Regions from separate parts of the Bradyrhizobium sp. LjRoot220 genome, predicted to be linked through region 3. Evidence: predicted binding sites of a transcription regulator. Region 3 holds the regulator's gene; each other region holds the start of a gene.
What was found. Region 3 encodes HrcA, which represses chaperone genes, less so after heat shock. Its sites were predicted from a motif close to GTTAGCACTCNCNNNNNGNGAGTGCTAAC; they were not measured.
Positions count from the first base shown of each region.

Region 1 (10,653 bases), on a different contig from region 3:
TCCTTGCCGTGGAACGGTCCGTCGAAATCAAGGTCGCGCTCGACTTTCTTGAAGTACGGCAGCACGTCCTTCCAGCTCCATCCGGTGGCGCCCCGCGCGTCCCATTCATCGTAGTCGGTCGGTGCGCCGCGGTTGGCCATCTGGCCGTTGATCGACGAGCCGCCGCCCAGCACGCGCGCCTGCTCATATTTGCGCAGTGGCGGACGCCCCTCGTTGGGATTGTTGTGGCTGACGATTTGCGTCGTGACCTTGAGCTCGGTCCAGTGGAAGCGCGGATCGAAATAGGCCGTGCCTGGATAGCTATCCCTGATCTCGGCCGGCTCGTTGCCGGGCGGGGTGTCCTGGCCGGCCTCGCACAGCAGAACCTTGCTCGCGCTTTTCGCCGACAGCCGATGCGCCATCACAGAACCTGCCGAACCGCCGCCTACGATGATCGTGTCATACACTTGGCATTCCCTCTGTTTTTGGTCTTGTTGTTGATCTTGTTGTTGCCGGCAAGCTAGCGCAGCTCCGGTTTGGGGTCACCTCGGCCCGGTCAGCCCTCGCGCAAAATCATGTCGGCGCAGACACCGGCAGATTGCACGACGCCGGTGTAGCCGCCGAAGCCGGCATAGGCGGATGCCAGGTAAAACCCGGATACCGCCGTGCGCGGCGAGCGGAACGGATTGCTCCAGATCGTGGGCGGCGGGGTCGGCGCGAAGCCGTAAACCGCGCCGTCGGGCGCGTTGAGATATTGCCGCACCGACAGCGCGCTGTTGAACGAGGACGCGACGACGGCCTCGCCAAGCCCCGGATAAATCGAGGAGAGATAGCGCACGATCGCCTCCTGCCAGCGTCCGCGCTTCTCGCGATAGGCGTCCATGTCGGAGGCGTCCCAGTTCGACAGCAGATCGGGGCCGAGCACCGACAGCACATAGGGCGGCGCCGGCACGCCGGAATCGATCGCGGCATAATCCACCACCGACATCGGCGGCATGCGCTCGCCGGGCTCTTCCGCCATCAGCGCGGCGCCTTGCGCGTAGTCGGTCAACCGCTGCATCCAGGGCGGCAGCAATTGCGTGGAGTAGGCGGCGATGCCGAATTCGCGCGGCGGCTTGTTCAGCCCCAGTGTCAGCGCGAACAGCGACGCCGAGGGCGCCTGCCGGGCGTAACCCTGGCTCAATTGTTCGGCGGCATCGGCCTGCATCAGGGGTTCGAGCGCCGCGGGCGCGGCGTTGCCGATGATCCGCGTGCATTGCACGTTGATGGGATCGCTGCCGTCCTTGGCGGTGTGGGTGATGGACTTGGTGTCATCGCCGAGCGCAATGGCGCTGACGGCGCGGCGCACCAGCACTTCGCCGCCGGCCACCTTGATGGCGCGCGCCAGCGCGCTGGAGAGCCGCTGCGAGCCGCCCTGCACGTAGCGGCCGCCGCTCTGCAGATAGCTGCCCTGCGCCATCGCGAAATAGATCCACCACAAGGTGGTCGGGTCGTCGTGGAAATAGGACAGGTTGGCGGCGAGGGCGCATTTGACGGCTTCGTTGTCGCCGAATACGCGGTCGAGCTTTTTCGAAAGCGACAACGGCCAGTCGCGCACGATCGGGATCAGGCCGGACAGCGCGCGCAACGCCTGCCGCGGATGTTTCAGCGCCGCCCTGCCTTGCGAGATCGTGGCCATCGCCGAGGCGATCTGCGCCATCTCGCCGAGCAACTGCTCGATGCCGCGGCGGGCCTCCGGGAAGCGCTCGATCAGGGCGTGCCGTGCCGCGTCGAAATCATCGGGCATCAGGAACGGCTGATCAAGCGGGCCGCCGCGCGCCTGGTAAAACGCGCCGGATGGAATCCATTTGACGGCGTCGATCACGCCGGCACGGGTCAGCACGTCATGCTTGGGGTCGCGCGGGTCGTGCGGGTCGCTGGTCTCGTGCAGCGATCCCTCGACAAACAGCTCGCCGGATTTGTAGCTCGACGCCGCACCGCCGACCGAATTGCTGCGCTCGACCACCAGCACCTTGCGGCCGGCGCGCGCCAGGATCGCTCCGGCGGTGAGGCCGCCAAGGCCGGCGCCGACAATCACGACATCATAGCGCGCCATTCAGCGTGGACCCCGAACCCGTTGCACGGACCGGTGTTCTTTGCCGCTTGGCTGCAGCATGTCAAATGCGCTGACCGCATGGCGCAGTGCGTGGGAAGCCGTCCAAAGCATCACATGAGGAGCGGCTGCAAACAGCTATTTCCAGGCCGCCTTGTCGATGTCCCAGCGCTGGGCCTTGAATTCCCTGGCGAGCCCGTCGACCGACCCATTGTCATCCTCCGGCTCGCCGCCTTCCTCCTCGCCGCTGGCGCCTTCGGAAAGCTGCAGCTTGGGACCCGTGCCTTCATCGGCGGTCGTTGTCACCGGGTTCGAGATCCACAGCATCAGCCGGTCCGATGCGCCGGGTTTATCGGGCGAGACCAGCGCGTTGACCTCGACGGTCTCGGTGAGGCCGAGCGCCGGATAGATCTGGCTCGGCCGCTTGAGGGTCAGCGTCAGCTTTCCGGTGTTGGCGTTCCATGCCTTACCTGCCGCCTTGGCCGCGAGCGTCTTCGACAGCACATTGGAGACGGTGGTCGCGATCTTGTCCTTGTTGACCTTGTCGCCATCGCGCCAGTCGGCCGCGGCAAAGCGGATGGTGCGATCCATCTCGAAGCTGCCGGTGGTCCAGCCCGCGGCGACCACGCCTGGCGTCGACCTGGCCTTGGCGATCAGCGCCGTGGACCGCTCCGGATCGGCGGTGAGGTTGATGGTCTGCTCGCCCGCGCGCAGCGCGTCGCAGGAAATGTTGAGGCTGTTCAGGCCGACCTCGACGGCCTCGCCCTTCAGGCTTTTCAGGAAATCCAGCGCGGCATCCAGCTTGATCCGCACGCCGATCGATTCCGGCGACACCTCGGTAAAGTCCTTCGGCGCCGGCGTGATGCCGTCATCGGTGCTCTGGTTGTCCAAAAATTCCTTCTCGCTCAGATCGGAATTGTCGGTCGAGGTCACTTCCGTCACGGTCTGGCCGATGGTGATCCGGCCGCGGAATTCGAAGCTGTCGCCCGTGGGCCTGCGCGCGAGGTTGACGGTGACCGGCAGCTTGTCGGCGAGGCTCTGCGTCGAGCCGCTCAAGTTCTGGCCAGCGACGGCGAGGTTGGCGACAAAGCGGTCCTTGCGGTCGGAGCCCTTCTCGACGGGGTAGCAGACGTCGAGCACGGCCGCGGTGACGGTGCTGCCCTGGCGGGTCTCCTTGAGGACGACGTCGGCGTTGCCGTTCATCAAGCCGTCGATCGCGGTGAAGTACCTGAACTCGGTGCCGCCGGGCGCCGGTGCCGCCTTGGAGGGGAGCTTCATCTGGGCGAGCGCGAGGTCCGGGGAGGCCGTCACCAGACCGAACAGACAGAGCACGAGTGCGCGCATGGGAATTCCTCAAGGCAGAGAATCAGCGTCGTCGTAGGTAACAACCTCCCGGTCATTTCGCCAAAAAAAGAAGGCCGCCCGGAGGCGGCCTTCGAATTTTGCCGTCGGCAGCAAGACTGGGCGTTAGAAGCCCATGCCGCCCATTCCACCCATGCCGCCGCCACCGCCGGGCATCGCCGGGGCCGGCTCCTTCGGCAGTTCGGCGACCATGGCTTCGGTGGTCACCAGGAGGCCGGCGACGGAGGAAGCGTCCTGCAGGGCGGCGCGCACCACCTTGGCCGGGTCGATGATGCCCTTGTCGACCATGTCGACATATTGCTCGGTCTGGGCGTCGAAGCCGAAGGTCTCCGACTTGTTCTCGAGGATCCTGCCGACCACGATCGAGCCCTCGACGCCGGCATTCTCCGAGATCTGGCGAACCGGAGCTTCCAGCGCCTTCAGCACGATGTTGATACCGGCCTGAACGTCGGAATTGTCGTGCTGGATGCGGCCGACCGCCTTCTTGGCGCGCAGCAGCGCCACGCCGCCGCCCGGCACGACGCCTTCCTGCACGGCCGCCCGGGTCGCGTTGAGCGCGTCCTCGACGCGGTCCTTCTTTTCCTTGACCTCGATCTCGGTCGCACCGCCGACGCGGATCACCGCGACGCCGCCGGCGAGCTTGGCCAGACGCTCCTGCAGCTTCTCGCGGTCGTAGTCCGAGGTGGTCTCCTCGATCTGCGCCTTGATCTGGCCGACACGGGCTTCGATCGCGGGCTTCTTGCCGGCGCCGTTGACGATGGTGGTGTTCTCCTTGTCGATCACCACCTTCTTGGCGCGGCCGAGCATGCTGACGGTGACGCTTTCCAGCTTCATGCCGAGTTCATCGGAGATCAGCTGACCGCCGGTCAGGATCGCGATGTCCTCCATCATCGCCTTGCGGCGATCGCCAAAGCCGGGCGCCTTGACGGCGGCAACCTTCAGTCCACCGCGCAGGCGATTCACCACCAGCGTGGCCAGCGCCTCGCCCTCGACGTCTTCGGCGATGATCAAAAGAGGACGGCCGGACTGCACCACGGCTTCGAGCACCGGCAGCATCGCCTGCAGGCCGGTGAGCTTCTTCTCGTGCAGCAGCACGTAGACGTCCTCGAGTTCGGCGGTCATCTTCTCGGCATTGGTGATGAAGTAGGGCGACAGATAGCCGCGGTCGAACTTCATGCCCTCGACGATGTCGACTTCGGTCTCGAGCGACTTGTTTTCCTCGACGGTGATGACGCCTTCATTGCCGACCTTCTGCATCGCCTGCGCGATCATCTTGCCGATGGCGGCATCGCCATTGGCCGAGATGGTGCCGATCTGGGCGACTTCGGCGGAGGAGGCGACCGGCTTGGCGCGCTTCTGGATGTCCTTGACCACGGCTGTCACCGCGATGTCGATGCCGCGCTTCAGATCCATCGGGTTCATGCCGGCCGCAACCGACTTGGCGCCTTCGCGCACGATGGCCTGGGCGAGCACGGTCGCGGTGGTGGTGCCGTCACCGGCGGTGTCGTTGGTCTTGGAGGCGACCTCGCGCAGCATCTGCGCGCCCATGTTCTCGAACTTGTCCTCGAGTTCGATCTCCTTGGCGACGGTGACGCCGTCCTTGGTGATGCGGGGGGCGCCGAAGCTCTTGTCGATCACGACATTGCGGCCCTTCGGGCCGAGCGTGACCTTGACGGCGTTGGCGAGGATGTCGACGCCGCGCAGCATGCGATCGCGGGCGTCTCCGGCGAATTTAACGTCTTTGGCAGCCATTGGATTTACTCCTGGAAATGATGGGCGCGGCGCCTGCCGCGTTGTTAACTCGTCATTGCCGGGCTTGACCCGGCAATCCATCGCCTACGCAAGACTCTTCCGAAGCGGATGGATGCCCGGGTCAAGCCCGGGCATGACAGTGGAGGTGCGGCGGCAGTTTGGGATGCTTAAACCAGCACGCCCATGATGTCGGATTCCTTCATGATCAGGAGCTCCTCGCCGTCGAGCTTGACCTCGGTGCCCGACCATTTGCCGAACAGCACGCGGTCGCCGACCTTGAGGTCGATCGGGATCAGCTTGCCGGCTTCGTCCCGGCCGCCCGGGCCGACGGCGGTGATTTCGCCCTGCGAGGGCTTTTCCTTGGCGCTGTCCGGAATGATGATGCCGCCCTTGGTCTTCTCTTCGGCGTCGATACGCTTGACCACGACACGGTCATGCAGGGGACGGAATTTGGATTTGGCCATCAGGTTTCCTCTTGGAAGCTTGGTTTCACGTCTGGTTGCCATTAAAATGGCTGATAATACCGGGTATTCGACACCGTCCCGGGCGGGACGGCCAAATTTCTCTGGCAATCCTTGCCTTAGCAATCGTCGTATTTGAGTGCTAATTCCGGGGGAATATGACTTGGCGCCGATCCTGTCAAGCAAGGGCGTTAAGGCCCAAAAAAGGTTAAGGCCTTGGTGAGGCCAATATAGGATGCTCGTTGAGAAACCAAATCGGGGCGATGACGTAATTTGATGGACGTCATTGCTCCGGCAGGCGTTTTACGGTTGGCTGCAGGACGGGTGCGGCCAACAATTGTTTGGGGGAATGCGATGATCGGGTCCGGTAATGCGCGCGTGGTTGCCAATCTGGCGATCGCCTCGGCGCTCACGATATTCCTGGGGGCCTGCAGCAGCATGAGCCTGCCGTCGCTGTCGTCAAGTTCCGCGCCCCCGCCCGAGCCAGGCGTAGCCCCCGACATGCCGGCGACCATCCGCTCCGATGAGATCGTCGGCCGCTGGGGTCTTGCCTCCTACCAGAACCCGACCGACCGCGCCCGCACCGAAAAAATGGCGCGCGATCAGTGCAGGCAGCCTTATGTGATCACCGCAGGCACGTCCGGGGGCGTGGTCATGCATCTGGCCGACCAGGCGACCCCGCAGGAGTTGCGGCTCAAAGGCTCGCCGAGCGGCAAGAATTACATCGGCCCGGTCGGACCGACTCCGGGCGAGCAGGACCGCGAAATCGTCTCGTTCGATGGCCGTGTTTTGGTGACCCGCTTCGTCGACAAGGATGCCGGGGTCCGTTACGGCAACATGGTCTACGTCCGCTGTGCGCCCCGCGCCTGAACGGATAAAGCCTTAACCTCATCCGTAATAAAAAACGCCGGCTTCGCGCCGGCGTTTTCGCATTCTCGGTATGGCGCCCGCGGCGGGCTCGCTCAATCCTAGTCGAACAGCGCGTCGATGTCGTCCTGCGAGGCATGGCCGACGTCGCCGTCGGATTTCGGGCCGTTGAGCAGCTTGGCGTCGCCTTCACGGGTATCGACGATCGGGGTCGCGTGCGCACGGAGCGCGTCGACGCCACCCCAGATGTCCATCATCACGTTGATGTGGTTTTCGATGAACTTCATCGTGGTCATCACCCTGTTGATGCGCTGACCGGTGAGATCCTGGAAGTTGCAGGCTTCGAAAATCGAGATGACGCGTTCCTGGATTTCCTCGCTGAGCAGCTTCTGCTGGTCCGGTGAGGTGTTCTTGGACAGCGCGGTCGCCGCCTGGTCGATCGCTTCGGTGGCTTCCAGAATCTGCTGCGTGGCCTGTTCAGTGCCGCCGACGACGGCGCCGAGTTCGCCATTGACCTTGGCCATTTCGCCGCCGTCAAAACTCTTGCCGTGCAGCGTCGCGATTTCGCGCTTGGTGCGGTTGATGGCGTCATGAATGAGATCGAGTTCGACCTTGAGCTTTTCGCACTGCTCGATCTGGGCGCGGTAGGTTTCCAGAAGCGTGTGGGCTTCGGCAACCTCGCGTGCGACCGACGCCTCGGCGGACTCGGTCACCGCGGAGCGGCCGGGGCCGGCGGCCATCTGGGCCCGGAGCGAGCGCAGCTCGGCCATGATCTCGCGGTGCATCGGACCGATGTCACCGCCTTCAGCAGCGGCGGACGCCGGCATTGGCACATCGCCCAAAATGGCCTGTTCGATACGAAAACGTTTGCGACTAACCGACATGATGAATTCCCACCCCTTCACTCCGTGATGTGTTTTAGGCAGATGCGATTTAACGTGAGGTTCACGAGGGGAACGCATCGCGGCGTAGTATTCCGCAACGCGCACACCAGGGATTAACCATGCGTGCCCGGCGTTCACCCAAAATAAACGCTACCGGACAAATCAGCGCGCGATCGGCGACGTGGTGAATCGAAACGCCGTTGCTGTTTACCAAAGCGAGGTGGTTTTGACCCTTTATTGACCACGTGCAACGGCGCGGCTTGGGCGTCGGCAAGCACTAACAGTGACGAAACAGTACAGAGTACGTCGATGTTCAGAAAAATGTCTCTCGCGCTCCTTGCGGGCGTGTCGTGCCTTGGCTTCTCCGATTCCGCCTTTGCGATCGACGCCTCCTCGTTCGCCGAACCCACCGTGATTTACGCCAATCGGCCCGCGCGGCCTGCGCCGGTGCGCACCGCCTACGCCGAACGTTCGCAAATGGGCGGCGGCTTCATTGAGTTCCTGTTCGGCGATGGTCCGCCGCAGGGCGGCCGTTATCAGCAACAACCGGCCTATCAGCAACAACCCGATTACCAGCCGGGCTACGGATATGGCGGAGGGCGCGGGGTGCTGCCGCCGATGGATCCGCAACAATCGATGCGCCAGCAGCAGGAAGAAGCGATCGACCCGGCACAGCGGCCGCTCGATCCGAAATACAACAAGCAGCTCGTCGACTACGCCGGCAAGGAAAGCGCCGGCACCATCGTCGTCGATACGCCCAACAAATTCCTGTTCCTGGTGCAGGGCGACGGCAAGGCATTGCGTTACGGTATCGGCGTCGGCCGGCCCGGCTTCACCTGGTCCGGCGTCAAGACGATCTCGGCGAAGAAGGAATGGCCGGCCTGGACGCCGCCGCCGGAAATGCTGGCCCGTCGTCCGGACCTGCCGCGGCACATGGAAGGCGGTCCGCAAAATCCGCTCGGCGCGCGCGCGATGTATCTGGGATCGACGCTCTACCGCATCCACGGCTCCAACGAGCCATGGACCATCGGCACCAACGTATCGTCCGGCTGCATCCGCATGCGCAATGAAGACGTGATCGATCTCTACGGCCGCGTCGGCGTCGGCGCCAGGGTCGTGGTTATCTAAATTTAAACCCGCAAACAAATGGCCGCTCGATCGAGCGGCCGCTTTTTTGTGCGCTCGCCGGTGAGGCTGAACCGTTGCCTTTTGTGCCGTTGACACGCAGCCGGTCGAATTCTGGTCAGCCCCGCGGACTGGTGCCCAAGCAAGAGCGCCCGATCAGGGCTCTGCCGATCACCTGAGAAGATTTTTTGATTCCGCACCGATGATTTCTGCCCACCTGCGCTGTCTTGATAATGGATAATGGGTGCGTCTGGATGGTCCAGCGGCCCTGATAGCGAGGTGGCCCGTGGGATTGTTACAAGGTCAGAATGTCGTTGTCGTCGGAGGCAGCCGGGGTGTCGGCCGCTCAATCGTCGAAGCCGCCTTCAGCGAGGAGGCGACCGTTCTTGCCGTCGCGCGCGGAGCAGCAACCTTGGCGCAGCTCTCCAATGAGACGCCCGGCGTGAAAACCCTTGCGGTCGATGCGACGAAGGACTCCGCGCCCGATGCGGTTTTCGACGCCATGAAGCCGGACGTTCTGGTGATCAGCGCAGGTGCTCTTGCCCCCTCCGCGCCCATCCATGAACTGGGCTGGGAGGCGTTCTCCGCAAACTGGGAAACGGACGTCAAGGCGTCATTCCTGTTTTGCAAAGCCGCGCTCCGACGTCCGCTCAAGCCGGAAACCCGGATCGTTCTGATCTCCAGTGGCGCGGCCTGGAGCGGAGGGCCACCGTTCGCCGGCGGCTATGGGGCCGCAAAACGCGCGCAGATGTTCCTGGCCGGTCATTGCCAGAAGGAATCGGATCGGCTTGGGCTGGGCCTGCGTTTCATGGCGCTCGCACCCACCCGCTTGATGCAGGGCACTGGCGTGGGCGAGGCCGGCCTCGACGGCTATGCGGCCTATACGGGCATCCATCCCGCGGACTTCCTCGCAGGCATGACCGACATGCACACGCCGGTCGATGTGGCACGGGCGATGATCGCACTCGCCACAGGGAAACTGGAAGGGATTGCCTTCGTGATGAGTGGGAGCGCACTTGCGCCGGCCGCCTGAGGCGCGCGTAATGCAAACCAGACTCAGAACTACAAAACCCGCATGACAGACGCTCAAACACCTCTCGAGACAGCACGCCAGCAGGGCCAGCCGATCCTCGATCAGCTGGCCTTCGAGAAGTTTGCGTCGGCCCACCGCCGGGAGCTCAAGCTCCATTGTTACCGGATGATGGGCTCGCTGCACGACGCGGACGACCTTGTTCAGGACACCTTTCTCCGGGCTTGGCGCGGGAGGTCGGAATTCGACGGACGAGGCTCGGTTCGCGGTTGGCTCTACGCGATCGCCACCAACAATTGCCTCAACGCACTTAAGGCCAGATCAAGGGCGCATCGCATTCTCCAGCAGCCCGGACGGCCACCCTCCCATGGGCCGGCCACAGGCGGGGCGGCGGCTGAGCTTACCTGGCTGGAGCCTTACCCGGACGCGGAGCTTCCGGGCCTCGTTGACGGCGACCCCGGTCCCGAAGCGCAGTATGAGAGCCGCGAAGCTGTGCAACTCGCCTTCGTCGCTGCGATCCAGCTTCTGCCGCCCAAGCAGCGGGCCGCCCTGCTGCTTTCCGATGTCCTGGGGTGGCCGGCTGTCGAGACGGCGCGATTGCTGGGTGCGTCGACGGCTTCGATCAACAGCGCATTGCAGCGGGCTCGCGCAACCCTCGCGGCGCGCTATCCTCAGGGACGTCCCATCCGTCGATCGCAGCCCAATCCCGAAGAGGGCCTGCTGCTCGCACGTTACATGCAGGCCTGGCAGGCTGCCGATCTCGACGCCTTCATCGAACTCCTGCGGGAAGACGCCACCTATCGCATGCCGCCTTGGCGGGAATGGTATCAGGGACGGCGGGCGATCCGGGGTTTGTTCGAGAACGTCTGGCCCAATTTTGCGGGCTTCCGTACGGTGGCCATCGGGGCCAACGCCCAGCCCGCGGTCGGGGTCTACGCGCGCACCCATCAGGATCCGGCCTGGCGAGCCCACTCCCTGCACGTTATCGAACCTGCTGAAGGCGGAATCGCTTCCCTGACGGTTTATGTGCCGCCGCTTGGGCCCAGCTTGTTTGCTGCCTTCGGCCTGCCGCCAGTCCCGTAGGTCTCGCGTTGTTCAGGC
Region 1 is NZ_CAXUPS020000003.1:779,791-790,443, forward strand. Features, by position in the region: gene ACSQ84_RS17830 (GMC family oxidoreductase) at 1-446, opposite strand, end outside; gene ACSQ84_RS17835 (phytoene desaturase family protein) at 536-2,074, opposite strand; gene ACSQ84_RS17840 (hypothetical protein) at 2,210-3,415, opposite strand; gene groL (chaperonin GroEL) at 3,539-5,185, opposite strand; gene ACSQ84_RS17850 (co-chaperone GroES) at 5,353-5,649, opposite strand; gene ACSQ84_RS17855 (hypothetical protein) at 6,001-6,516, shown strand; gene ACSQ84_RS17860 (protein phosphatase CheZ) at 6,615-7,397, opposite strand; gene ACSQ84_RS17865 (L,D-transpeptidase) at 7,707-8,525, shown strand; gene ACSQ84_RS17870 (SDR family NAD(P)-dependent oxidoreductase) at 8,809-9,555, shown strand; gene ACSQ84_RS17875 (RNA polymerase subunit sigma-70) at 9,598-10,635, shown strand.
Region 1: ACSQ84_RS17850 (co-chaperone GroES) is a predicted target of HrcA. The motif match lies at 5,765-5,793, and genes of this name have one in related genera.

Region 2 (10,653 bases), on a different contig from region 3:
CACTACCGCACGTATTGAAAGACAGGGCAGTCATAATCTATCCTCCGTCATTCCGGGACGCGCCGCTTGGCGCGGGCCCGGAATCCATACTCACGATCGTGGTTATGGATTCCGGGCTCGCGCTTCGCGCGCTCCGGAATGACGAGGGAGAAGCCTCCGATGTCATACTACGTCTATCTTCTCGCCAGCAAAAAGCACGGCACGCTCTATCTCGGCGTGACCAACGACATCGTGCGTCGAGTGTACGAGCACAAATCGAAGGTCGCGCCCGGCTTTACCACGCGTTACGATGTCGACAAGTTGGTGTGGTTTGAGATTTACGATGATGCGCCGACAGCCATCGCGCGTGAGAAAGACCTGAAGAAGTGGCGGCGTGACTGGAAAGTTCGTTTGATCGAGGAGCAGAATCCGGGGTGGGTTGATTTGTATCCGGGAATAGCGAGTTGAAGCCCCGGCGTCATTCCGTGGCGCGGAGCGTGCCCGGAAATCCCTAACCACGATCGGGCGTATGGATTCCGGGCCCGCGCCAAGCGGCGCGTCCCGGAATGACGATTGAGAGATTTCTGCCCGTCGAGAATCCCCCCAACAAAAACCCCGGCATCGCTGCCGGGGTTTTGCATTTCTTGACGTTCGCCTGGATGGCTGGACTTAGAAATCCATGCCGCCCATGCCGCCGCCGGGGGGCATGCCGCCCGCGCCGCCGCCGGCGTTCTTCTTCGGCAGTTCGGCGATCATGGCTTCGGTGGTGATCAGCAGAGCCGCAACTGACGCTGCGTTCTGGATCGCCGCACGAACCACCTTGGTCGGGTCGATGATGCCCTTGGAGACCAGGTTGCCGTATTCGCCGGTCTGCGAGTCGAAACCGTAGGCGTACTGATCCTTCTCGAGGATCTTGCCGACGATGACCGAGCCGTCTTCACCGGCGTTGATTGCGATCTGGCGGGCCGGCGCGGACAGCGCCTTGCGCACGATCTCGACGCCGGTCTTCTGGTCGTCGTTCGCCGTCTTGATGCGCTTGAGCTGCTCGGAGGCGCGCAGCAGGGCGACGCCGCCGCCCGGCACGATGCCTTCTTCAACCGCTGCACGGGTCGCATGCATCGCGTCATCCACGCGATCCTTGCGCTCCTTGACTTCAACTTCGGTCGCGCCGCCGACGCGGATCACCGCGACGCCGCCTGCAAGCTTGGCCAGACGCTCCTGCAGCTTCTCACGGTCGTAGTCCGAGGTGGTTTCCTCGATCTGCGCCTTGATCTGCTGAACGCGCGCTTCGATGTCGGCCTTCTTGCCGGCGCCGTTGACGATGGTGGTGTTTTCCTTGTCGATCATCACCTTCTTGGCGCGACCGAGCATCTGCAGCGTGACGTTCTCGAGCTTGATGCCGAGATCTTCCGAGATCGCCTGACCACCGGTCAGAACCGCGATGTCCTGCAGCATGGCCTTGCGGCGATCGCCGAAGCCCGGAGCCTTGACGGCCGCGACCTTGAGGCCACCACGCAGGCGGTTGACGACGAGGGTGGCGAGCGCTTCGCCTTCGACGTCTTCCGCGACGATGACCAGCGGCTTGCCGGTCTGCACCACGGCTTCGAGCAGCGGCAGCAGCTCGTTCAGCGAGGAGAGCTTCTTCTCGTTGATCAGGATGTAGGCGTCGTCCATTTCAACGCGCATCTTGTCGGCGTTGGTGACGAAGTAGGGCGAGATGTAGCCGCGGTCGAACTGCATACCTTCGACGACGTCCAGTTCGGTCTCGAGCGACTTGGCTTCTTCAACCGTGATGACGCCCTCGTTGCCGACCTTCTTCATGGCGTCGGCGAGGAACTTGCCGATTTCGGCGTCGCCGTTGGCGGAGATGGTACCGACCTGGGCGATTTCCTCGTTCGAGGTCACCTTCTTGGAGTTCTTGACGAGGTCGGCGACCACGGCTTCGACAGCCAGATCGATACCGCGCTTCAGATCCATCGGGTTCATGCCGGCGGCAACCGACTTGGCGCCTTCACGGACGATCGCAGCCGCGAGCACGGTTGCGGTGGTGGTGCCGTCGCCAGCCGCATCTGCGGACTTGGAAGCGACTTCGCGCACCATCTGCGCGCCCATGTTCTCGAACTTGTCTTCAAGTTCGATTTCCTTGGCGACGGTGACGCCGTCCTTGGTGATGCGGGGAGCGCCGAACGACTTGTCGAGCACGACGTTGCGGCCCTTGGGGCCGAGGGTGACCTTCACCGCGTTGGCGAGAATGTCGACGCCGCGCAGCATGCGGTCGCGGGCATCAACGCCGAATTTGACTTCTTTAGCTGACATATTTGATTTCCCTGAGTTGAACTTGGTGTCTCACCCTTGTCGGGGAGCGCCGCGCAGGCGCTCCTCAGGGGTGAGCGTGTGCGGGGTTGGCTTAGGCGGCCTTCTTCTTGGTCGCGGGAACGTCGGTGAGGACGCCCATGATGTCGCTTTCCTTCATGATCAGCAGCTCCTGGCCGTCGATCTTGACCTCGGTGCCCGACCACTTGCCGAACAGAACGCGGTCGCCGACCTTGAGGTCGATCGGGATCAGCTTGCCAGCCTCGTCACGGCCACCCGGGCCCACGGCGGTGATTTCGCCCTGGGAGGGCTTTTCCTTGGCACTGTCCGGAATGATGATGCCGCCAGCGGTCTTCTCTTCGGCGTCGATGCGCTTGACCACGACGCGGTCGTGAAGCGGACGGAATTTCATGCAGTCCTCCTAAGTTTTTGCAACTGTTGTCGAATTCTGGAATTTTGGCAGTCCGGGCAGGCGAGTGCCAGCCGGATGGTGCTGATCTAGGCCAGTCTTGTGCGGGGGACAAGGGCTTCTAGCAGAAAAATTGGCACTCAAATATGACGGCTGCCAATTTCATTCATCATGATTAATCAGGGTAAACAACCGCCGCCCCCGTATTAGCACATGCGGTAAGCTGCTGCTAACGCATGAATTTTCAACAGTTCATTAAACATTTAGGCTTGTGATGGGTTGGTATCGTGCGTCACATTTCTCTCATGTGAGCGCATCTCCGCCGGGGTGGCTCGGTGCGGCCACCACGTGAAATGCGCTTCCTATAATGGAGGTTGGCATGGTCTCGCGGGTTGGGGTTGTTTCCGACGATTTCCGGAAGCAGGTGCTGGGTTATGGTCTGACGACGGCGCAAATTCTGTATCGGCTGCCGGATCATCCCTCGCTCCTACAAACCTACGTCTGGCAGAATTACGATCTGTTTCCGAAATTTCCCGCGCTGAAGGACTTTCTGGCCTTCTGGCAGGAGAAGCTCGATGGCCCGCTTTATTCGGTCACCGTGGCGCATTCCAAGCTGATCAAGCCGGCTGAGCTTCGCGCCGTGGACGGCGTGTTCAGGCTGCATTGAGACGCGGGATTTGTAGGGTGGGTTAGGCGAAGCCGTAACCCACCATCTTCGGTCGTTGTGTCGCGGTGGGTTACGCCGGAGCCTGTCATCGGGCCGCGCTTTGCGCGGACCCGTTGGGCTAACCCACCCTACGAAATCGATTTTGTGCTAGCCTCCCGCCATCAAACAAACGGGAGGGTACCAATGGCCAAGCAAAAGGCGACATCAAAAGCCGTAGCCAAAACCGCGGTGAAGAAAAAATGGACCGGCCTTGGCAGCGCAGCCAAATCCTCGGCCCGCAAGACCATCAAGTCAAAAGGCCGTGTGGCCGCGGCCAAGCCCAAGACGACGGCCAAGGCAGCGAAGGCCGCAACCAAGGCGCGGCCGAAGCAGCGCATCGCCATCAGCCATCACCGCGAAGAGGATTTCAAAGCCGACGGTTTGCGCACCTACGCGCAATATCGCGATCTCGGCATTGCGGCGGCGACCCATGGCCTGGCACAGGCGCATGTGATCCGGTTGATCGGCCCCTGCAACCCCCAGGAAGTTTCAAAGCTGCATTACCACGACGTCGAATTCCAGATGGTCTACGTGCTCAAGGGCTGGGTGAAGACCTACATGGAAGGCCAGGGCGAGACCCTGATGAAGCAGGGCAGCGCCTGGACCCAGCCGCCGCGCATCAGGCATCTGATCATGGATTATTCCGACGACGTCGAATTGCTGGAAGTGATTTTGCCGGCGGAATTCAAGACGGTGGAATTGACGGCGTGAAACGCCGTCATTCCGGGGCGCGAAGCGAACCCGGAATCTCGAGATTCCGGGTCTGGTCCTTCGGACCATCCCGGAACGACGGCCTTCCTCACACCCGCTTCGTCTCCGGCATCACAAACGCGATCAGACAAAGCCCGACGCATGCAATGGCGGACAGGCCGAGGAAAGCCACGCTATGTCCGAGGTGGTCGCTGACATAGCCTGCCAGGACATTGCTGCAGGAAGCGCCGATTCCGGTCGCCGTTCCCACCACGCCCTGGGCGAGGTTGAAATGCCCGCTGCCGAAGGCGATATCGGCGACGATCAGCGGGACCAGGACGCCGAACACCGCGGCGGTGATGCCGTCGAATATCTGCACCGCCACCAGCGCGTAGGGATCGGTGACGGTTGCGAACAGCACGCCACGAATGGCGAGCGCACTAAAGCCGATCAGGAGCAGCGGCCGGCGCCCCCATTGCTGCGCCTTGCGGCCCACCGATGGCGAGGTCAGGGCCACGATCGCCTGCGGAATGATGATGCACGCCGCGATCAGCACCGGCGCCCACTGGCTCGAACGCGTCGTCACGATGCCCGCCATCAAGGGCAGCATCGCGGCATTGGCGAGCTGCAGCAGCAAGATGGCGCCGGCAAAGATCAGGAGCGGGCGCTGGCGCAGCAAATGCAGCACGCTGGTGGCTTCGGGGTCCGGCTTGGCGCGGACGATCGCGCCATGGGCCTGTTCCGGATCGATTTCGCGATCCCTGATCCGGGCCAGCGCCAGGATGGTGAAGATCACCAGAACGAAGGTGGCGAGAAAGACCGAGCGGCTGGACAGGAAATAGCCGCAGGCGCCCATCAGCGCGGCGGCAAAGCCGTTGCCGAGCGAGGCATATCTGGCATTGCGCCCGAGCCGTTCGCCGATCGCGGCCGGTCCGACCAGTCCAAGGCTGATCGCCGCGATCGCCGGGCCGAGCACGCAACTGGCCATCGCGTGCAGTGTCGCCGCCGCCGCGATCACCGGAAAGATCGGCCACGCCGCATAGGCCAGTGCTGCGATGCCGATCGCGGCGACCGCGAAACCGGCGACCAGACGTTCTCTCCGTGCAGCATCGATGATGGCGCCGCCTGGCATCTGGCCGAGCAGCCCGACGATGCCGCCGATCGACAGCACCAGACCGATCTCGACCTGGGTCCATTTCTGCGTCGTCAGATAGACCGCGACGAACGGACCAAAGCCGGTCTGAACGTCGGCAAGAAAGAAGATGAACCAGTCGAGGCCGCGCTGGCTTTGCGGCGAGGGGTGAGGTTCGGGCGATGTCGGCGGGGGCGGGGGCGGGGACGTGTCGCGCGCCTGCGCCTCACCGATTGACGGGGCGCGCCGCGCCTCATCGGTCATATCCGGGGGGCGTGAGTGCGAGCGCGCGAACAGTGGAATTCTCCTCCGCCGTCAATGGTCGAATTGCAGGGGTTGCAGGCTGCCGGAGGCACCGAGCACGACAATCTGCGTATCCTCCTTGTATTCGGGCGCGGCCTTGACCTGCTCGAGGTTCAGTTCGAGCGTGATGCTCTCCTTCTTGTTGGTGACCTGTCCGAAATGAAGCGCACTCCAGTCGACGACGATCTTGCGGCTGCCGACGCCGAGAAAGCCGCCGAAATCGATCACCGCGGCGCGCACGGTGCCGGACCGATCGACGATCACGTCGACGATGCGCCCCATGTTCTCGCCGGCCGTGCTGCGGACATCGCGTCCGAGGATCCCGCGGGCGTCCGCGGCCCGGATGACGGTGACGGAAGGCGGGGGCGCCGGCTCCTTCGGAGCATCCGGCGGGGTCTTCGCCGCCGGACCCGGCGCGGCAGGAGCCGGGCCCTTGTCCGGCTCCTGCGCGAGCGCCAGTGTGCCGAGCGATATCGCGCCCCACATCAGAACGGCTGCCGTGATCGTTTGCCCTGTACGCATGCGGTCTCCTGAAAGCTGTTCATGGTGGCGCGACGGCTGACGCGCCGGCCGCAGCCGGTTCGTCGGCATTTCCGTGGATACGACCGCCGTCAGCGCGACAGCACGATCGAGACCTGTATCCGGCCGCGCGTCCGCATCATTTCGAGCGATACATCGTCGCCGTGGCGGCGCAGGCGAAGGTCGACGCTGGAATCGCCGAGCCGCAGGTCGCGCAGCACCACTTCGTTCAGAAATTCCGGCAGACGCGGATTGCGCAGGCGGATTTCCCCGCCCTGCGCATCGAACTCCAGACCGAGGCAGGCTTCCAGCAGCGTGAACGGCGTCGCACTCGCCCACGCCTGCGGGGAGCACGCCACGGGATAAAGCGTCGGTCCGAACCGCCGCTCGCGACGGAAGCCGCAGAACAATTCGGGCAGCCGTCGCAGATCCATGTAGCTCGCGGCGCCGAACAGCCCCGTGAAGAGATGTTCGACGGAATGTTTCAGGCCGTAGCGCGCAAGGCCCAGCGCGATCAGCGCGTTGTCGTGCGGCCAGATCGAGCCGTTGTGGTAGGACATCGGATTGTAGCGGGACTCGCCGAGCGCCACGGTACGAATGCCCCAGCCGCTGAAGAAGCGCGGCCGCATCAGGTCGGCGGCGACCATGCGCGCGCGGTCTTCGCCAAGGATGCCGGTGAATAGCAGCTGGCCGGCATTGGACGTTCGCACCTTGCACGGCCGCTTGGCGCCATCGAGCGCCAGCGCGTAGGTATCCATGTCGGGACACCAGAACGCCTCCTCAAAGCGCAGCGCAAGTTGGGTTGCCTGCTCGTCGAGCCTTCGCGCCTTCTCGATAAAGCCAAGCCGGCGCGCGCAACGCGCCGCCAGCCGTTTGCCCGCGTATACGTAACCCTGAACCTCGCACAGGGCGATGTGGCCTTCGGCCAGTTGGCCGTCGGCATGAAAGACCGCGTCGAAAGAATCCTTCCAGCCCTGATTGGCGAGGCCCTGGTCGGAAGCGCGCTGATACTCGACAAAGCCGTCACGATCAGGGTCGCCGGGGCCGTCGATCCAGCCCAGTGCGGCCTCGATCGCTGGCCACAGTTCGCGCAGCGTGTTCTCGTCGCCGGTGCGCTCGAAATAGAATCCGGCCAGCAGCACGAACAGCGCCGTGGAATCCACGCTGCCGTAATACTGCGCGAACGGCACCTCGCGCAGCGCCGCCATTTCGCCGCCGCGCATTTCATGCAGGATCTTGCCGGGTTCGGCATCGTTCAGGGCATCGACGGCGGTGGCCTGGTAGGCGGCCAGCCGCTTGAGGACGCCGCAGGCCACGCGCGGGTCGATCCACAGCATCTGCAGCGCCGTGATCAGGCCGTCGCGGCCGAACGTGGTCGAATACCAGGGAATGCCGGCATAGGGATAACGGCCATGCGCGGTGTCGGTCATCAGCATGTTGAGATCGGCCATCGACTGGCACAGCACCTCATTGAAGATGCTGTTCGAGGTTTCCACGCTGGTGGCGCCCGCGCTCGAGCGGCGCATTTCGCGGCGATGCGCCAGCAGACCATGCATGAACGGCGCCGGCCGATGCTCCGCGGCCTGGTTGCAGGTGACCGCAACAAATACCGAGGCAATCTGATGCGGATCGAGCGCGAGATGATAGGTGGCGCTGTTCACCGCAAGCAGCGTCGGGCGCGGGTCGAAATGCAGATTGGTGGTCCGCGCCTTGCCGTCGAGGCCGTGGTATTCGAACCTGACATCGGCGGGGCTGAGCAGTTCGCTGGCGCCGGTGCCGCGGCGCGGACGCCTGGCGCCGCGCACCTCGAACAGATCGGCGAAATCATTGTCGAACAGGAATGACAGATCGATGTGTGCGGCCCGGTCGCCGTGGTTCTGCACGGCGATCCGCTGATAGGCGGTGCCGCGCCACAGGAAGATGGTGCGCACGATGTGGATCAGATCCTTTTGCAGGACGATCCGGTCGCCGTCGTAGATGTCGGGATTGGTGAGATCGATCGTCAGCGCGGAATTGTCGTCGCGCAGGTTGGAGCCAAGCAGCAATGGCTGGGTCTGGTTCAGCACCAGTTCGAGGTGCGCCAGATAACGCGTATCGGCATTGAACAGTCCATCGGGACCGCCGGCCGAAGCACCGATGTCGCCATGGCTGTCGAGCACGATAAAAGTATCATCATGCTTGAGGGTGCGGCGCGGCCGTGCGGCCTGGCCGGTCATCGGAATGTAGAACGGCGATTCCGTGATCTGCTGTGCGAGCGGAGAATCCGCCCGCTGGACGTTGGCTTTGGTGGCCATTGCGTACCTCTGTCCTGTATCCTGTAACCCCTGCGGATACCGCCCCGCACGCCGCGACGCCGATTCTGACTGCGCCCTCAATTCCTCGTCGCGACGTCAGGCCGCGTGGGTCGCGAGACGGTTCATTTCCTGCGTCACCAGCTGCCGGTACGGACCGGTTTCCCGCATCAGGCGGTCCGGCGGGCCGTCCTCGATGATCTTACCGTCCTTGAGCACCACGACGCGATCGAAATTCCTCAGCGTCGCGAGACGATGCGCGATCGCGATCACGGTGCGGCCGCGCATCAGACGGCCGAGCGCCTCGCGGATCGCTTCCTCGGACTCGCTGTCGAGCGCCGCCGTGGCCTCGTCGAGCAGCAGGATCGGCGCGTCCTTCAGGAATGCGCGCGCGATCGCGATGCGTTGCCGCTGGCCGCCGGAGAGCTTGACGCCGCGGTCACCGACCATGGTGGCAAGGCCGTCTGGCAAATTTTCGACAAAGTCGCACCGCGCCGCGATGGCCGCGCGCAGGACCTCGTCGTCGGTCGCCGTCGGACGGCCGTAGCGGATGTTCTCCAGGATCGTACGGTGGAACATCGAGATGTCCTGCGGCACGACCGATATGGCTTCGCGGAGGCTTTGCTGGGTGACCCGCGAGATATCCTGGCCGTCGATGGTGATGCTGCCATTGTCGACGTCATAGAAGCGCTGCAACAGCACGAACAGGCTGGATTTTCCGCCGCCGGACTGGCCAACCAGCCCGACGCGCTGGCCTGCGCGAAGATGCAGGTTGAATTTGTCGAACACCTGGACGCCGCCGGGATATGCGAACGAGATGTTCCTGAAGCTGATCGCGGCGCCGCTCTTGACCAGCGGTTCGGCCTCGGGATGGTCGCGGAGCGCATGTGGCTGCAGCAGGGTAGCGAGCGCCTCCGAAAGCCGGGCCGTGTGCTGGGTGACATCGACAAGTGCCACCGCCAGGTCGCGGGTGGCGTGCAGGATGGAGAGGCCGAGCGTGCAGACCAGCACCACGTCGCCGGTCGTGGCGTTGCCGCTCTGCCACAGCGTGACGGCCCAGTACAACAGCGCGAGCGTCAGCACGAGTGTGATCACCGCATGGGTCAGCCGAAGTTTTTCCAGATAGCGCAGGCTGCGGCCCCGCGCGGTCAATTCGCGGTCGACGGTGCTGTCGAAGCGGTTATGCTCGTGGTCGAGCCCGCAAAACGCCCGCACCAGCGGCATATTGTTGATGACGTCGACCATTTCGCCGTCGACGGCGGCGGCCTTGTCGGCGTAGTCATCATGCAACGGCTTGCCCGCGGCCGCGATCCGGAACATGGCGACGAGGACGGTCGTTGCAATCACGACCATGCCGGCGGCCATCGGCACGCTGACGGTTCCGATTAGCGCGATTGCCACAATTGTGGCGATACAGGGCGGCAACACGTTCCAGACGAACATGTTCTCCACCGTGAAGACGGCATTGGAAGTGGCCGTGATCCGGCTTGTCAGCATGCCCGGAAGCCGATCGATGAAATAGCTCGGGGCGTGCCCGGTCAAATGGCGGAACATGTCCCGGCGCAGATCGCCGGTGACGCCGACGAAGGTGAAGCTCGCCGTCCAGCTCGCGACGCGCCAGAGCAAAACGTCAGAACCGATCAGCGCTATGAGAAAAGCGAATGCCAGCCATACACCAGCGCCATGCGCCGGTCCGGCAGCAAGGGCATCGACGAGATATTTGAGGCCGTATTGCGTTCCGACCGAACACCCAACGGCCGCGACGACCGTGATCAGGATCACGAGATGCGAGGCGGGACGCCGGCGCAGATAGCGCATTACAAAAGGGAACGGCCGGTTCGCGTATCCCGAAAGATTGTCCATGTGTCTACTAAACCTGTTGGAGATTAACGGGAATTCCTGGCGGAACCGCGGACGCTCTCGATGGCTGTCATTCGAATGGCGCAGCAACGCCTCAACTGCACAACAATTGGCAGCAAAGGTTGCTCATGAAGTCTGATCACGTGTGATGGCATCAGCAAGACGACAGTGTGAGAGAAGTGTCACGTACCCAGTTGGAACTTCGCATCTGCGTAAACGTTCCCCGATCTGGCGATGCCGCGCCACGCGGGCTGAGGGCTTTCAAAGTAGGATCCAAGACCAGGAGGTTGTTAGGATGCGCATCGCGCAGGTTGCTCCGTTGACGGAGGCTGTTCCGCCCAGGCTGTATGGCGGCACCGAACGCGTCGTCTATTGGCTGACCGAGGAACTGGTCGCTCTGGGCCACGAGGTCACGCTATTCGCCAGCGGCGATTCTCGCACCTCCGGCAAA
Region 2 is NZ_CAXUPS020000002.1:435,905-446,557, forward strand. Features, by position in the region: gene ACSQ84_RS10415 (GIY-YIG nuclease family protein) at 160-447, shown strand; gene groL (chaperonin GroEL) at 649-2,295, opposite strand; gene ACSQ84_RS10425 (co-chaperone GroES) at 2,387-2,704, opposite strand; gene ACSQ84_RS10430 (usg protein) at 3,081-3,368, shown strand; gene ACSQ84_RS10435 (cupin domain-containing protein) at 3,552-4,118, shown strand; gene ACSQ84_RS10440 (MFS transporter) at 4,207-5,493, opposite strand; gene ACSQ84_RS10445 (PRC-barrel domain-containing protein) at 5,545-6,018, opposite strand; gene ACSQ84_RS10450 (amylo-alpha-1,6-glucosidase) at 6,144-8,345, opposite strand; gene ACSQ84_RS10455 (ABC transporter ATP-binding protein) at 8,442-10,205, opposite strand; gene ACSQ84_RS10460 (glycosyltransferase family 4 protein) at 10,498-10,653, shown strand, end outside.
Region 2: ACSQ84_RS10425 (co-chaperone GroES) is a predicted target of HrcA. The motif match lies at 2,748-2,776, and genes of this name have one in related genera.

Region 3 (10,653 bases):
CCAGGAACGTGTCGCCGTTGGTGGACTTCACCTCGAACACGCCGTCACCGATCTCGAGGATCGAGACGTCGAAGGTGCCGCCGCCGAGATCGTACACCGCGATGGTGCCGGTCTTGGTCTTGTCGAGGCCATAGGCCAGCGCGGCCGCGGTCGGCTCGTTGATGATGCGCAGCACTTCAAGGCCGGCGATCTTGCCGGCGTCCTTGGTGGCCTGACGTTGCGCGTCGTTGAAATAGGCGGGAACGGTGATGACGGCCTGCTCGACCTTCTGGCCGAGATGCGCTTCCGCGGTCTCTTTCATCTTCTGCAGGATGAAAGCGGAGACCTGCGAGGGCGAGTAGGTCTTGCTGTCGGCTTCGACCCAGGCGTCGCCGTTCGATGCTTTCACGATTTTATAGGGGACGAGCTTCTTGTCCTTCTCGACCATCGGGTCGTCATAGCGGCGGCCGACGAGGCGCTTGACCGCGAAGAAGGTGCGCTCGGGATTGGTCACCGCCTGACGCTTGGCAGGCTGGCCGACGAGGCGCTCGCCATCATCGCTGAAAGCGACGATCGACGGGGTCGTGCGCATGCCCTCTGCGTTCTCGATGACTTTAGCTGTCTTGCCATCCATTACGGCAACGCACGAATTGGTGGTGCCGAGATCGATCCCAATGACCTTTCCCATGGTCCTTATACCCTTCTTTTTGCGGCAGGTTGGCTGGGCCCTGACGGCGCACCTAACCGAACCCCCAACGATCAATTACTCGCGATATTGCGACGGTGAGCCTCATATAGGAGGGGGGGTCCTGCCCGCAAGGACCGAGCGCAACCTTAGGGCCTGAAAATGCTGACGTTTGAAAGATTGTGTCAGATCAAGGCGGGTCCAGGTTCAGGCCCTGAGCCGTGTTAACAAATGGGCAAGCAGGTGAGGACGCACTCATCATCTCACCATCCGGAAAACGCCTCGCCCCTCGCCAGCCATGATCGCGAGCGACGCGGTATTTGGCCGCTGCGCGGACCTGACCGACCGTCCGGCACGCCGCCGAAAGGGCCTAAAAATGTTTTGATAGCGGCGATATCGCGCGAAAAATCCGGCATTTCGGAACGCGATGAGGGAACGGATGCCCGCCCCGCCCTGTTGCAGGGACATCAAAACCGCTAAAAGCGGGCCGACCAAACGCGGCCCTCAAACCCCTTGAGGACTGCGCGGGCCGACCATCGAACGGCCTCAATGCAAACCCGGTAGACCCTTCATGAAGCCTGCTCGATACCTCGCTGCGGTTGCCCTTTACATCGCCGCTACCTGCGCTGCGTTCGCCGCCGACCCGGTTTTTCCGCCGGGCGCCAGGGTCGGCATGACGCCGCTGGTCGGCCTGGTCAAAGCCAAAGCATTCGTCGGCTTCGAGACCGAGGATCAGGGCGTCAAAGTGCTGGTGGCGGACCTGCCGGCCGAGGCCTATGGCGAGGTCGCCAACGCTTTCAAGGCCAATCCCGGCGGCACCGGCGGCATCAAGCCGGAGAGCATCGAGACCTCGGCAGGGCTCGCCTATTACACCGCTGAGAACGCCAAGGATGGCGCCGCCAATGTCCGGCGTTACTCGATGATCCTGCCGGGTCCGACCTTCTCCGGCTACGTCGCCGTGCAGGTGCCGGAGAATGCCTCCAGGATCTACACCGACGACGCCATACGCCAGATGTTCGCATCAGCCGTGATCCGAAACGAAGTTCCGGTCGATGAGCAACTCGGCCTGATGCCGTTCAAGATGAGCGAACTCAGCAATTTCAAGACCGTCCGCACGCTGGCGCCGGGCGCCGCGCTGATCCTGGCCGATGGTGACGAAAAGAGCGGTTTCGAAACCGCGCCCTTCATGATCGTCGGCCTGGTCGGATCCGCGCCCGCGCAGCCCGACGACCGCGGACGTTTCTCCCAGCAGATGGCCACCACGATCCCCGGCGTGCGCGATGGGCGGATCACGATGTCCGAACCGGTCCGTATCGACGGCATGCCCGGATATGAGACCCGCATCGATGCCGTCAGTGGCAAGGACAATACGCCGGTGACCATCGTGCAATGGTTGCGGTTCGGCAGCCAGAATTCGCTGCGCATCATCGGCAGTTCGCCGCGCGACGGTTGGACCGGCGCATTCACGCGTTTCCGCGCCGTACGTGACGGGATTCGCCCGCGCTAAAGCGGCGCGCAGGCAACGCCGGCCCAGAATCTCATCTTCGTCGTCCCTGCGAACGCAGGGACCCATAGCCACCGAATGCAGTTGTCTTGGGATGGCGTTTGCCACGCTGGCTTATCGGTAGATCACGCGGTATGGGTCCCTGCGAACACGTTCGCAGGGACGACGGCGAGCTTTTCTTGATCAACTGGCCTGCAGCATGTGGCAGCGATTGTCTCGCTGCGCCAGGTATTGCGTGCCGCCGCCCGGTGCTGAAGATTCAGTCGCAGGCCGCCGCGTAAAGCTGCTTTACGCTCTGCCTGCGACCTGATTTGCTGGTGTTGACCTCTTTGACAGGGAGATGCACCATGTTCGAGCGCAGGCGAATTCTCACGGGCTTCGGCACGATTCTCGGCACGGCGGCAATGGCGAGCATTCTTCCAAAGACAGCGTCGGCCGCGTCGATCAAACCCGACAATGCATCGGCGTTGCTGGTGATCGACGTTCAGAACTGCTTCCTGCCGGGCGGCAGTCTTGCGGTGAAAGACGGCGATCAGGTCGTTCCCGTCATCAACCGCATCGCCAAGAGCTTTGCCAATGTCGTGCTGACGCAGGACTGGCACACACCAGGTCACATCTCGTTCGCGACGACGCATTCGGGCAAGAAGCCGTTCGAGACGATCGACCTGCCCTACGGCAAGCAGGTGCTGTGGCCCGATCACTGCGTGCAGGGCACCGAAGGCGCGGCGCTGTCAAAAGACCTCTCGATCGCGCATGCCGGCCTCGTCATCCGCAAGGGCTCCAGCAAGGACGTCGACAGCTATTCGGCCTTCACGGAAGCCGACGGCAAGACCACGACGGGGCTTGCCGCCTATTTGAAGGCACGCCAAGTGGAGCGCGTGTTCCTCGCCGGCCTCGCCACCGACTTTTGCGTGGCATGGAGCGCGCTCGATGCCCGCAAGGCCGGCTTTGAGACCTATGTCGTCGAAGACGCCTGCCGGGGCATCGACACCCAGGGCTCGCTGGCGAAAGCCTGGGCCGATATGAGCGCAGCCGGCGTCAAGCGCATCCAGTCCAGCGAGATCGCCATTTGAAGCGTCCTCTCGCGAGAGAGCAGCAATGTCGGATTTAGGCGCGCCGCTCGCGTTCGAGATGATCCGCCGTGCGCCCTCACAGCGCACGGCAGGCCTGATCGTCGGAATGACGGGCTACCGCGAGCATGCGCTTGGCCGGTTTTCGCAACGCGAAGCCGCGCATTTGATCGTACCGCTGATCATCAGCCTCGGCAGTCCGTTCCTGATCGCGCTGGGCCGGGAGCCCAACGCGGCCGACCGGCAGCCAAGCTTCGCCGCGGGCCTCTACGCCGGGCCGGTACATATCGAATCCGATGGCGGAGCCGAATGCGTGCAGGTGGATTTTACGCCGCTCGGCGCCTATCGCTTCTTTGGTGGTAACGTCGTCGACCTGGCCGCGCGCATGGTCGATATCGGCGACGTGCTCGGCCGCGTAGGCCGGCAACTGCGCGAGAGAATGGGCGCGACAGCTTGCTGGCAACGCCGCTTCGACCTGCTCGAGGACTTCATCGCCGGCCGCGCCAATCATCTGCCGTCACCGGAGATCGCCTTCGCCTATCGCCGGCTGGCGCTTACCGCCGGCGGTGCGCGGATCACGGCGCTGGCCGGTGAAATCGGTTGGAGCCGCAAACATCTGGTCGAACGCTTCCGATCCGAACTTGGCCTCGCACCCAAATCGGTCGCGCGCATGATGCGCTTTCACCGCGCCTGCCGGCTGGCGCGCAGCGGGTCAGCTCCCGGCTGGGCCGGGATTGCCGCCGACAGCGGCTATGCCGATCAGGCCCATCTGGTTCGCGAATTCACCGAACTGGCCGGGGAACCGCCAACGGTCTGGGCGCGGCGTCTGGCGCTGATCGACAGCCGGCTGACGCGCCCGAATGAAGCAATTTCGCACTGGTAACAAATCTTCAAGCCGACGCCGCGCTGGGTCCCCATAGTGACGCGGTGCAGCCGACAGCAGGAGTTTGACCATGACGAAGAGCAACGACGCGCAGCGCATCTACCCGACGATGCGCTGCCGGGATGCCGAGGCGATGATCCGCTGGTTGAAGGATGTGCTGGGTTTCACCGAGCATGTCGTTTACCGCACCGACGGCGTGGTACAGCACGCGCAACTGGCCTGCGGCGCGTCGCTGCTGATGCTCGGTCAGGCCCGCGACGATGAATACGGCAGATTAGTCGGCGACCTCAGCGGCCGCCGCACCGACGCGCTTTATGTCGCCGTCGGCGATCCCGATGCGTTGCACGTCAGGGTGAAGGCCTCAGGCGCCAAAATCGAAATGGAATTGCACAACACCGACTACGGCAGCCGCGATTTCGCCTGCCGGGATCCGGAAGGCAATCTCTGGAGCTTTGGCACCTACTGGCCGAAAGCGCATGAGAAGCCGATGGATGCGTAAGCCGAAGCGGTCGCGTCCGGCTCAGTCCGTGACGTCGGCGGCAGGCGCGGCTTTCGCGCCGCCCTTGGAGACGCCGACCAGCGCCGGGCGCAGCACGCGCTCGCCGATCGTGTAGCCGGCCTGCACCACCTGCACCACGGTGCCCGACGGCACCGACGTATCAGGGACTTCGTACATCGCCTGCTGGAAGTTCGGATTGAACTTCTCGCCGGACGGATCGAATTTCTTGACGCCGTTTTTCTCCAGCGTGTTGAGCAGCGACCGCTCGGTCAATTCGACGCCTTCGATGAACGCCTTCAGCGCCGGGTCGGCCGAGGCCTTCATTTCCTCCGGAACCGCGTCCAGCGCGCGCTGCAGATTGTCGGCGATGTCGAGAATGTCGCGCGCGAAGCCGGTGATGCCGTAGATGCGGGCATCCGCCACTTCACGGCTGGTGCGCTTGCGCAGGTTTTCCATCTCCGCCAGCGTGCGCAGCATCTTGTCACGCGCTTCAGCCGCTTCCTTCGTCAACGCCTCGACCGATCCCTCCTCGGGATCGTCGGGCATGATGTAGGGCTTTGAGACCACGGGCTCGCCGCTCTGGGCCGCCGCGTCGTCATCCGGCCGGTTGGGATCGGTCATAAGTCTGCCTTCTCAAAAGAACCGTCTGGTTAATTGGGGATTTGCTGCCCGGGATATCGTGCTTTAGCGAGCGAAAATCAAGCGTTCCATCGCCTTTTCGAGCGAAGCATGTTCCGGACTTGATCCGGGTGGATACCGGTTCGCGCCAGGAAAACGTCTCAAAAACAAGAGAGTTGGCGTTTCGCGCCGGATTAACCACCCAGCATGCGGCTGACGATCCGCGCGGCATAGTCCACCGTCGGAATCACCCTTGCATAGTTGAGCCGCGTCGGCCCGATCACGCCGAGCACCCCGACGATGCGGCCCGCCGCGTCGCTATAGGGCGCGATGATGGTGGAGGAACCCGACAGCGAGAACAGCTTGTTCTCCGATCCTATGAAGATCCGCACGCCCTCGGCGCGTTCGGCGCGGCCGAGCAAATCGATGACGCCGCGCTTGGTCTCGAGGTCGTCGAACAGCGACTTCACGCGCTCCAGATCTTCCAGCGCGTGCAGATCCTCGAGCAGATTGGCATGCCCGCGCACGATCAACTGGCGGTCGTCGCTTTCGCCGCCGGACCAGCTCGCGATGCCGGCCGCAATGATCTTCTGCGTCAGCTGATCGAGTTCGGCGCGGCTTTGCGTCAGCGCGGTTTCGAGTTCGAGGCGCGATTCCGCCAGCGTGCGGCCGCGAATCCGCGAATTGAGGAAATTGCTGGCTTCCGTCAGCGCCGATGAGGGAACGCCGGGCGGCAGGGTCAGCACGCGGTTTTCGACCTGGCCGTCCTCGCCGACCAGCACCACCAGCGCGCGTTCCGGCTCCAGCCGCACGAATTCGATGTGCTTCAGCCGCGAATTGGATTTGGCGGTCAGCACCACCGCGGCCGCGCGCGTCAAACCCGACAGCCGCGTCAGGGCTTCGCCGAGCGCCGCCTCGACCGATTGCGCGCGGCCGACGGAGGCAAGCTGGGTCTGGATCGACTGCCGTTCGTCCTCGGTGAGGTCGCCGACCTGCATCAGGGCGTCGACGAAGAAGCGTAAGCCCAGTTCGGTGGGCAGACGGCCGGCCGAGGTATGCGGCGCGTAGATCAGGCCGAGCCGTTCGAGGTCCGACATCACGTTGCGCACCGAGGCCGGCGACAGCGGCATCGCGATCAGGCGCGAGATGTTGCGCGAGCCGACCGGCTCGCCGGTTGCAAGATAGCTCTCGACGATTTGACGAAAAATGTCGCGCGAACGCTCGTTGAGCTGGGCCAGCCCGGCATTCGGCGCGATCAGGCCAATCGGATCGTGGTGGGCCACCAGTCACTCCCTCACTAGGCCTCTAATCTGTCTATCCGGAGGCCCGGTGACAAGCACGCATTACACCCCAAAGAGGTGGCCAAGGCCCTTGCCGCTGCCCGCTCCCCCTCCTACAAGCACCGCGAACGATCTTTGCCCTGATTTCCCGGAGGATTCCCCATGCGGCCAAGCCGCCGTGCGCCCGATGAGCTGCGCCCCGTGTCGCTGGAACGCGGCGTCGTCAAATACGCCGAAGGTTCCTGCATGGTGAAATTCGGCGATACCCATGTGCTGGTCACGGCCACGCTGGAGGAACGCCTGCCGCCATGGCTCAAGGGCCAGGGCCGCGGCTGGGTCACCGCCGAATACGGCATGCTGCCGCGCGCCACGCTGGAACGCACCCGCCGCGAGGCCGCGGCCGGCAAGCAGGGCGGCCGCACCGTCGAGATCCAGCGCCTGATCGGGCGCTCGTTGCGTGCGGCTGTCGACCTCGAAGCGCTCGGCGAGCGCCAGATCACGATCGATTGCGACGTGATCCAGGCCGATGGCGGCACCCGTACCGCCGCGATCACCGGCGCATGGGTGGCGCTGGCCGACTGCATCTCCTGGATGAAGAACCGCAACATGCTGAAAGCCAATGTGTTGCGCGACAATATCGCGGCGATCTCCTGCGGCATCTATCAGGGCACACCGGTGCTCGATCTCGACTACGCCGAGGATTCCGAGGCCGACACCGACGCCAATTTCGTGATGACCGGCGACGGCCGCATCATCGAGGTGCAGGGCACCGCCGAAAAGACGCCGTTCTCGGAAGGTGAGTTCCTGGCGCTGATGACGCTGGCGCGCAAGGGCGTCGCGCGCCTGGTGGACTTGCAAAAGATGGCCGTCGCGTAGTCTGATCCAGCATGCACCGTCGAATCACAGGCCGCCTCGTGATCGCGACCCACAATCCCGGCAAGCTTGCCGAGATGCGCGAATTGCTGGCGCCGCATGGCGTCGAGGCGATCTCTGCGGGCGAGCTCGGCCTCGATGAGCCCGAGGAGATCGGCGAGACGTTTCGGGCCAACGCCGCGATCAAGGCGATCGCGGCCGCGAAAGCCGCGCAACTCCCGGCGTTCGCAGATGATTCCGGCCTGGTCGTCGATGCGCTGGACGGTGCGCCCGGGATTTATTCGGCGCGCTGGGCCGGGCCGAACAAGGATTTCATGGCAGCGATGACGCGGGTCGAGCGCCTGCTGCAGGAGCGCGGCGCCACGACGCCGGACAAGCGCAAGGCGCATTTCGTCTCGGCATTATGCGTCGCCTGGCCCGACGGCCACCTCGAAGAGGTCGAGGCGCGGGTCGATGGAACTTTGGTGTGGCCGCCGCGCGGCACCGAGGGTTTCGGTTACGACCCGTCGTTCCTCCCCGATGGCCACGGCCGCACCTTCGGCGAGATGGCCAGCATCGAAAAACACGGCCTGCCGCCGCTGGGGCTCGGCCTTTCGCACCGCGCCCGCGCCTTCGTCAAACTGGCGGAGAACTGCCTTGGCTAGCTTTGAACACTCCCCGGGCAAAGCGGCTTTCGGCGTTTACGTGCACTGGCCGTTCTGCCTGTCGAAATGCCCGTATTGCGACTTCAACAGCCATGTCCGCCACGCCCCGATTGATGAAGCGCGGTTCGTCAGTGCCTTTGCGCGCGAGATCGAAACCTCCGCCGAGCGCGCGCCGGGACGGGAGGTCACCTCGATCTTTCTCGGCGGCGGCACGCCGTCGCTGATGGCGCCGCAGACCGTGGGCTCCATTCTCGATGCGATCGGCAAGCACTGGCGCGTCGCTGGCGATGTCGAAGTGACATTGGAGGCCAATCCGACCAGCGTCGAGGCGACGCGGTTTCGCGGCTATCGCGCGGCCGGCGTCAACCGGGTGTCGCTCGGCGTGCAGGCGCTGGATGACGTTTCATTGAAGGCGTTGGGCCGGCTGCACAGCGCGCGCGAAGCGCTCGATGCGGTGGCGATCGCGCGGCAATCGTTCGATCGTTACTCGTTCGACCTGATCTATGCCCGTCCCGACCAGACGCCGCAGATGTGGGCCGATGAATTGAAGCTGGCGATTTCGGAAGCCGCCGAACATCTGTCGCTCTATCAGCTCACCATCGAGGAGGGCACTCCGTTTTTCGGATTGCACGCGGCCGGAAAACTGAAGACGCCGGATGAGGCCGTCGCCCGCGCACTGTACGACGTGACGCAGGACGTCTGTGCCGCGCAGGGCCTTCCTTCTTACGAGATTTCCAACCACGCGCGGCCGGGCGCGGAGTGCAAACATAATCTCGTTTACTGGCGCGGCGAGGAATATGCCGGCATCGGTCCGGGCGCGCATGGCCGCCTCGATATCGATGGCGCGAGGCACGCAATCGCGACCGAAAAACGTCCCGAAGCCTGGCTGATGCGGGTCGAGGCCAACGGCCACGGCTTCATCACCGACGACGTCCTCAACTCCGAAGAGCGTGCCGACGAATTTTTGCTGATGGGATTGCGGCTTGCGGAAGGCATCGATCCCAAGCGCTACGCCGCGCTGTCGGGCCGGACGCTCGATCCCGGCCGGATCGCCGTGCTGCGCGAAGAAGGCGCGATTATTGTCGATGCCGACGGAAGGCTGCGGGTGACGCAGGCCGGTTTCCCCGTGCTCGACGCGGTGGTAGCGGATCTGGCGGCGTAGATTTATTTCAGCATGTCGTCCCTGCGAACGCAGGGACCCATACGCCGCGGCCTCTCATTCGGGCAAAATGGGAGATACCATCTTCTTCTATCAAATTCCGCCGGTGGTTATGGACCCCTGCGTTCGAAGGGACGACGATAAACCTAAGCGCCAAAACTCTTCGGCGAACCTGCAACCGGCGTGCTGCCGCCTTGCGCCACCTTCATGACGGCAAGCCCGCGTTCATTGGTGCCGTCGGAGCGGAACCTGAACAGCCCGTCGATGCCGGCAAAGCCGGACGGGTTGGCCAGCGTTTCCGCCGCGAAGCGCTGCGCGCCTTGCGTGCGCGACAATGCGGCGACCAGCGCCACCGCGTCATAGGCGAGCGTCGCGGTGCGTACCGGCTCGCCGCCATATTTGGTGCGGTAGCGGCCGGCGAAACTGCGAAACCCCGAAGGATCCGGTGCCGCATAGAGACCGCCCTGCAGCGCCGGGCTCGCAAACACGCGCGGATTGTCCCACAGGCCCGTGCCTAGCAACTGGATGTTGCGCAAATTCACGCCCGCCGCGGCAAGTGCGTCGGCCGTCGCCACCACCGAATCGCCGTCATCGGCGATGAACAGCGCATCGGCCTGGCCGAGCGACTGCGCCACGGTGCGCACCGCGGCCGAGCGATCGGCGCCATATTTCTCGAACGCGACGATGCGGCCCTTGCGTGCCGCGGCCTGCTTGAAGGCGGCTTCCACCACATTGCCATAGGCGTTGTCGGGCAGCAGCGCGGCGTAAGATTTCTTTCCGATGCCTGCCGAGTAATCGACGATGCGGTTGACGTCGGATTCGGGCAGGAAGCTCAGCAGATAAACGCCGCGTCCGGCCACGCTGGAATCGGTCGAGAACGCGATCACCGAGATGCCGCGCGTGCGGGTCTGCTGCGCGACCGCGGGAACCGACTGCGCAAACAGCGGGCCGAGGATGATTTCCGCGCCTTCGCTCAGCGCCTGCTGGGTTCCCTGGCTGGCGCCCTGCGGGCTGCCGCCATCGTCCTTGATCAGAAGCTGGATGTTGGGGTTCTGGAACTCGGCCAGCGCCATTTCGGCGGCGTTTTTCATCGACTGCGCGGCGACGCCGGCATTGCCGGCAGCCGAGAGCGGGAGGATCAGGCCGACCTTGACCTGCCCGGTGCCGACCGCAAGCGGCTGCTGCTGCGGGCCCGCGGGCCCGGCCTCGGGCTGCGGCGAGCCGAACGGGTTGGAAAACTGGCCAAAACTCTGCTGCACGCTGGAGCACGCGCCGAGCAGCGGCGCGCCGAGAATAAGGCCGACCGCCGTCCGCCGGGTTGCCCCTGACGGCTGAGGTTTGCGATTGAGCGGGCCCACCATCGTATCTCTTCTCTTGACCGACCGCGATCGGCCAGCTCCAACCGCCGGAATAAAGGCGGAAGGATTCAGGCATATTGTCGGCGAATAGTTAACCAAAA
Region 3 is NZ_CAXUPS020000006.1:281,863-292,515, forward strand. Features, by position in the region: gene dnaK (molecular chaperone DnaK) at 1-667, opposite strand, end outside; gene ACSQ84_RS24695 (hypothetical protein) at 1,236-2,171, shown strand; gene pncA (bifunctional nicotinamidase/pyrazinamidase) at 2,516-3,241, shown strand; gene ACSQ84_RS24705 (helix-turn-helix domain-containing protein) at 3,267-4,121, shown strand; gene ACSQ84_RS24710 (VOC family protein) at 4,192-4,620, shown strand; gene grpE (nucleotide exchange factor GrpE) at 4,642-5,241, opposite strand; gene hrcA (heat-inducible transcriptional repressor HrcA) at 5,433-6,521, opposite strand; gene rph (ribonuclease PH) at 6,681-7,394, shown strand; gene rdgB (RdgB/HAM1 family non-canonical purine NTP pyrophosphatase) at 7,406-8,035, shown strand; gene hemW (radical SAM family heme chaperone HemW) at 8,028-9,197, shown strand; gene ACSQ84_RS24740 (penicillin-binding protein activator) at 9,341-10,555, opposite strand.